DNA from 2 places in the Kitasatospora brasiliensis genome. Region 2 is predicted to be linked to the other one. Evidence: predicted binding sites of a transcription regulator. Region 2 holds the regulator's gene; the other holds the start of a gene.
The links. The regulator HrcA, encoded in region 2, represses chaperone genes, less so after heat shock. The targets are predictions, from matches to a motif close to TTNGCACTCNGNNNNNCNGAGTGCNAA.
Positions count from the first base shown of each region.

Region 1: a site for HrcA is predicted at 1,530-1,556, ahead of QWJ13_RS22570 (FmdB family zinc ribbon protein). Genes of this name have one in related genera too.

Region 1 covers NZ_JAUOOW010000005.1:681,485-684,649, forward strand. The annotation lists gene QWJ13_RS22565 (MFS transporter) at 182-1,441, shown strand; gene QWJ13_RS22570 (FmdB family zinc ribbon protein) at 1,568-1,873, shown strand; gene QWJ13_RS22575 (hypothetical protein) at 2,187-2,459, shown strand; gene mscL (large conductance mechanosensitive channel protein MscL) at 2,490-2,909, shown strand; gene QWJ13_RS22585 (hypothetical protein) at 2,960-3,165, opposite strand, start outside.
Region 2 covers NZ_JAUOOW010000001.1:1,590,710-1,593,874, reverse strand. The annotation lists gene pspAB (PspA-associated protein PspAB) at 1-339, opposite strand, end outside; gene htpX (zinc metalloprotease HtpX) at 366-1,286, opposite strand; gene hrcA (heat-inducible transcriptional repressor HrcA) at 1,572-2,606, shown strand; gene dnaJ (molecular chaperone DnaJ) at 2,674-3,165, shown strand, end outside.

The DNA.
Region 1 (3,165 bases), on a different contig from region 2:
GCCCTGCCGCGCTACCAGGCAGCAGGAAGGACCGACCGTGACGGCGCGCCGAACGGTCGACACCGCCGCGGACTCCGCGGTCGACACCATCGCAGCTCCGGCCCTTGAGGCTGCCCGTACGGCTCCGGCCCCCGAGGCCACCGGTACGGCTCCGGCCCCCGCCCGCGTCGGGTACGGCGAGCTGCTGCGCACGCCGGGGGCGTGGACGTTCCTCGCCCCCGCCCTCGTCGCGCGGCTGCCCTACGCGATGCTCAGCATGGGCATCCTGCTGCTCGTCACCCAGACCCACGGCTCGTACGGCACCGCCGGTACGGTCACCGCGGTCGCCGCCGTCGCCCAGGCCCTGATCGGGCCGCAGACCGGGCGGCTCGCCGACCGCTACGGCCAGGCCGCGGTGCTCGTCCCGACCGTCCTGGTGCACGCCGTCTCGGTCGGCACGCTGATCGCGCTGGCCCTCGGCCACGCGCCGGTCTGGAGCCTGTGCCTGGCGGCCGTCCCGGCCGGGGCCAGCGTGCCGCAGGTCGGTGCGATGGTCCGGGCCCGCTGGGTGGCCACGTTCTCCGCGGACGGCGCCTCCGACACCACCGCGGCCCGGGTGGGCACCGCGTTCGCCTTCGAGTCCGTGACGGACGAGTTCACCTTCGTGATCGGCCCGATCCTGGCCTCCGGCATCGCCGCCCTCGTCAACCCGGCCACTGCCCTGGTCGCCGAGGCCTCGCTGACCCTGGTCGGCGGCCTGGCCTTCGCCGCCCAGCGGCGCACCGCCCCGGCCCGGATCGTGCCGCAGCCCGGCACCAAGCGCGCCTCCGCGCTCGCCTCCCCCGGCGTCCGGCTGCTGGCCGGGGCCTTCCTCGGGGTCGGCTCGGTGTTCGGCGGCATGCAGGTCTCGGTGAACGCCTTCGCGGACGAGGTCGGGCAGCACGCGGCCGGCGGCACCGTGTACGGGATCTTCGCCGGCGGCTCGATGCTGGCCGGCGTGCTGTACGGCGTGATCGCCTGGCGGCGGTCGGTGCAGCAGCGGATGCTGATCAGCTACGCGCTGCTGGTGCTGGGCTGCTCGACGCTGTGGGCGATGCCCAACCTGATCGCGCTGACCGTCGCCGGGCTGGTCTGCGGGCTGGCCATCGCGCCGACCCTGATCAGCGGCTACACCCTGGTCGAGACGCTGGTCGCGGACGGGGCCAAGACCGAGGCCTTCACCTGGCTGACCGGCGCGATCGGGCTGGGGCTGGCGGTCGGCTCGATGGCGGCGGGCCGGCTGATCGACGGGCACGGGCCCTCGACCGGGTTCCTGGTGCCGGTGGTCGGCGCCGGGCTGGGGCTGGTCGCGCTGGTCTCGCTGCGGCACCTGCTGGCGGCGCCTCGGGCCGGCTCCGGTTCGGGCGCCGGTTCCGTGGCGCGCGGTGGCGTGGAGCCACTGGTCGGCGCGGCCAACGGCTGAGCGGAAGGCTCCGCGACGGCCGGTCCCGGCCCATCTCACACCGGAGTCGCTGGACTGATCCCGCGGAATACCGCATCATTGACCATCGTTAGCACTCATCAGGCGAGAGTGCCAGGAGGAAGACAAGTGCCCACGTACCAGTACCAGTGCACCGAGTGCGGCCACGGCCTGGAGGCGGTGCAGAAGTTCACCGACGAGGCGCTGACCACGTGCCCCGACTGCCAGGGACGGCTCCGCAAGGTCTTCTCGGCCGTGGGCGTCGTGTTCAAGGGCTCCGGCTTCTACCGGACCGACAGCCGCTCCTCCTCCAGCAGCTCGGTGGGCGCCGGGTCGTCGTCGACCTCTTCGACGCCGTCCTCCTCGTCCACCACCTCGACGTCGTCGGGCTCCGGCTCCTCGGCCTCGTCCAGCCCGGCTCCGGCCGCGAGCTGACGTCGGCGCCGGGCAGCGTCCCGGCGCTCCGCAGACCACGGGAAGGCCCGTCGGCCCCGCTTTCGCGCGGGGGCGGCGGGCCTTTCCGCATGCCCGCCGGGGGTCGATGGGTGGTGCCTGCCGGGGGGGCGGCCACGAGGCCTGCCGTCAACTCGAACAGGCCGGAGCAACTCCTGCGGGTGTACGAAGTTATCCACAGGGCCGAGTTGTCCACAGGCCTGGGGAAAGGGCTTTCCGAGTTCGCCGGGAACGCCCATCGTGGGGGTCATCCGGTCCACGAGGGGCCGGGTCGCCGACACCTCGGAGGTCCTCGATGACGGCCGTGAGCTTCTCCCTCCCCCTGCCCGCGCCCACCGTGCCGCCCACCCAGGAGCTGCCGAGCTTCCCCCCGATCCGGCGAGGCTGCGGCGGGTGGCACCGCTGGCGCAGTGCGGTGCGGCGGCGGGCCGGGGCGCCCGCGCTGGTGCTGCTCGCGGTGGCGGCGGCGCTGGCACTGGGGCCGGCGCGGGCCGGGCTGCCGCCGCCCTCGGGGGGCGCGCTGGGCCGGACGGGTTGTCAGTCCGGGCCTGCGGAAGATCACCCGTAACCGGAATGCGCCTTCGTCGTTCGAGGCGGCATGAAGGGCTTCAAGGAATTCCTGCTGCGTGGAAATGTCGTCGAACTCGCCGTGGCCGTGGTCATCGGCGCGGCTTTCACCAACATCGTCAACGCCTTCGTCAAGGGCGTGATCAATCCGATCGTCGGCGCGTTCGGGCCGAAGGACCTCGCGACCTACAGCTCCTGCCTCAAGGGGCCCTGCGGGGTCAGCCCGACCGGTGAGGTCACGTCCGGAATCCTCATCCTGTGGGGGTCGGTGCTCAGCGCCGCGCTCCAGTTCCTGATCACCGCGGCCGTCGTCTACTTCGCCCTGATCCTGCCCATGAACAGGCTGGCCGCGCACCGCAAGACCGTCGCCGAGGAGGCGGCGGAGGCCGAGGCCAAGGAGGTCCAACTGCTGACCGAGATCCGCGACGCGCTCGTCGCGCCGCTGCGCTGACCGACGGGCGCCATCCGTCCCGTCCCCAGCACCGTCCCCGTTCCCGTCCCTCAGTCCCCGTGGTGCGGCGGGCGCTGGCTCAGGTACCAGTCCAGCCCCCGCCCACCGCTCTCCCCCGCCCCGGGGCGCTCGCCCCAGCCGGAGTCGGTGTCGTCCTTGGACTGCTGGTCGAACGGGTCCCGGAAGACCAGCCGGGCCTTGGCGGCCGCGTCCTTCCGCGGCTCCCGCGCCTGGCCCCGGTCCTGCCCCTGGTCCT
Region 2 (3,165 bases):
CTCCAGCTCGCTGTTGACGGCGTGCAGGTCGTTCACCAGCTCCGGCAGCTCCTCGGGCAGGTGCCGGGCGAGCAGCCAGGAGTAGCCGTAGCCGTCCTTGGAGGCCTCCACCGGGACGCCGCCGCGCTCGGTGTCGGCGTCCAGCAGCGCCCGGACCTGCTGCTCGACCTGGACGAAGGCCGCGCCCTCGACGGCCGCGAAGCAGACCGAGCCGAGCCCGGTGGGGGTGAATCCGGCCCCGGCCTCCAGGGTGAGCGCGGCGGACGGCACGCCGAACAGCTGGTCCAGGTCGGGCTTGACGGGCTTGCTGCGGCCGAACAGGGTGTCCAGGAATCCCACGGCGGTCCTTTCGGTGCGCGAGCGGCTCAGCGGCCGAGCTGCTCGGAGATCTTCGCCAGCTGCTCCAGCCGCTTCTCCAGCGTCGGGTGGGTGGAGAACAGCTGCGAGGCGGTCTCCCGGGCGCTCAGCGCGGGGGCGAAGTAGAAGGCGTTGTACGGCTGGGCCTTGCGCAGGTCCTTGGTGGGGATGGCCGCGATCTGCCCGGTCACCTTGGTGAGCGCGGAGGCCAGCGAGCTGGGGCGGCCGGTGAGCTGGGCGGCGGCCCGGTCCGCGGCCAGCTCGCGGTAGCGGGACAGCAGCCGGGTGAGCAGGAAGCTGATCGCGTAGACGACGATCGACACCAGCGGGATGATCAGCGCCAGGATGGCCGCGTTCTGGTCGTTGTTGTTGCGCCCGCCGCCCATGAATCCGCCGTACATCGCGATCCTGGTCATCGCCCCGGCGAGGACGCCGAGGAACCCGGCGATCGTCATCACCGCGACGTCCCGGTGGGCGACGTGCGACAGCTCGTGGGCGAGGACGCCCTCCAGTTCCTCCGGCTCCAGCCGGCGCAGCAGCCCGGTGGTCACGCAGACCACCGCGTTCTGCGGGTTGCGGCCGGTGGCGAAGGCGTTCGGCATGTCGTTGTCGGCGACCGCCACCCGCGGTTTGGGCATGTCGGCCAGCGCGCAGAGCCGGTCGACGGTGCCGTGCAGCTGGGGGAACTGCTCCGGGGACACCTGGTGGGCGCCCATCGCCCGCTCGGTGATCTTGTCGCTGAACCAGAACTGGGCCACGAACAGCCCGCCGGAGATCAGCACGATCAGTGGCCAGGCGCCGCGCAGCAGCGCGATCAGCAGGCCGGTGAAACCGACGTACAGCAGCCCGATCACGAACATCGTCGCGACCATGCGGCCGGTCAGGCCGCGGTCGGGCGCGAAACGGGTGTGCTGGCCCGAGCTCGACATCGCTTGCTCCTCCGTTCGCCGTCGCTTTCGATGCTGCCACCCGGACGGCCTCCCGGCACCACCCCGGCGCCGGGAGGATCGAACTGCCGGGCCCGCGTGGGCCGGTGCGGAACTGCGGGGAGGATCACCCCGGTCGGGCCGTTCCTGCCGTAGGACCCGGGCCTTACACTGGCAGGTACGGATCTGGCACTCGGGCGTTCAGAGTGCCAAGGCCGGGGCCCTCTCGGAGCGGCCCGCAGCAAGGCATACAGACGGACGACGTGCGAAGACGGAGGTGCGTGCCCCATGGCCGGTGAGGTCCGCCAGCTGGACGAACGCAAGCTCGCCGTGCTCCGCGCGATCGTGCAGGACTACGTGGGCACCGAGGAGCCGGTCGGCTCCAAGGCCCTGGTGGACCGGCACAACCTCGGGGTCTCGCCGGCGACCGTGCGCAACGACATGGCGGCGCTGGAGGAGGAGGGCTACATCCACCAGCCGCACACCAGCGCCGGACGCATCCCGACCGACAAGGGGTACCGCCTCTTCGTCGACAAGCTCGCGGAGATCAAGCCGATGAGCGCCCCCGAGCGCCGGGCCATCCGGCACTTCCTGGACGGCGCGGTCGACCTGGACGACGTGGTGGCCCGCACGGTGCGGCTGCTCGCCCAGCTGACCCGGCAGGTCGCGGTGGTGCAGTACCCCTCGCTGACGCGCTCCACCGTCCGGCACATCGAGCTGGTGGCGCTGGCCCCGGCCAAGGTGATGCTGGTGCTGATCACCAACACCGGTCGGGTCGAGCAGCGGATGGTCGACTGCCCCGGCACGGTCGGTGAGACGCTCCTGGCGGACCTGCGCGGCCGGATCAACGCACGCGCCATCAACCAGCGCCTCCCGGACGTCCCGGGGCTGCTGGAGGAGCTGCCGGCGCTGTTCGAGCAGGTCGACCGGCCGACCGTGAGCACGGTCCTGGCGACGTTGTTCGAGACGCTCGCCGAGCAGAACGAGGAGCGGATCATGCTGGCCGGCACGGCCAACCTGACCCGCTTCGGACACGACTTCCCGCTCACCATCCAGCCGGTGCTGGAGGCCCTGGAGGAGCAGGTCATCCTGCTCCGCCTCCTGGGCGAGACCGGGGACGCCGCGATGACGGTCCGGATCGGCCGGGAGAACGCGTACGAGGGGCTGAATTCCACCTCGGTCGTTTCGGTCGGCTACGGTTCGGGCGACGAGAGCGTGGCCAAACTGGGTGTGATCGGTCCGACCCGGATGGACTACCCGGGCACAATGGGGGCGGTGCGGGCGGTGGCACGGTACGTGGGCCAGATCCTGGCCGAGTCCTAGCAAGCGGCCCTCCGCGGAGGGCCAACCAGTCGCAGCACTACTACAGGCGGAACAAGCGGAGCATTTGGTGGCCACGGACTACTACGCGGTACTCGGCGTCCGACGGGATGCGGGGCAGGACGAGATCAAGAAGGCGTTCCGGCGCCTGGCGCGCGAACTGCACCCGGACGTCAACCCGGACCCGAAGACGCAGGAGCGGTTCAAGGAGATCAACGCCGCCTACGAGGTGCTCTCCGACCCGCAGAAGCGCCAGGTCTACGACCTCGGCGGCGACCCGCTCTCCCCGAGCGGCGGCGGTGCGGGCGGCTTCGGCGCCGGCGCGGCGGGCTTCGGCTTCTCCGACATCATGGACGCCTTCTTCGGCGCCGCGGCCGGCCAGCGCGGCCCGCGCTCGCGCACCCGCCGCGGCCAGGACGCCATGATCCGGCTGGAGATCACCCTGGAGGAGGCCGCCTTCGGCACCACCAAGGAACTCCAGGTCGACACCGCCGTCACCTGCACTACCTGCAGTGGCGAGGGCGCGGCCCCCGGCACCACGGCGCAGACCTGTGACATGTGC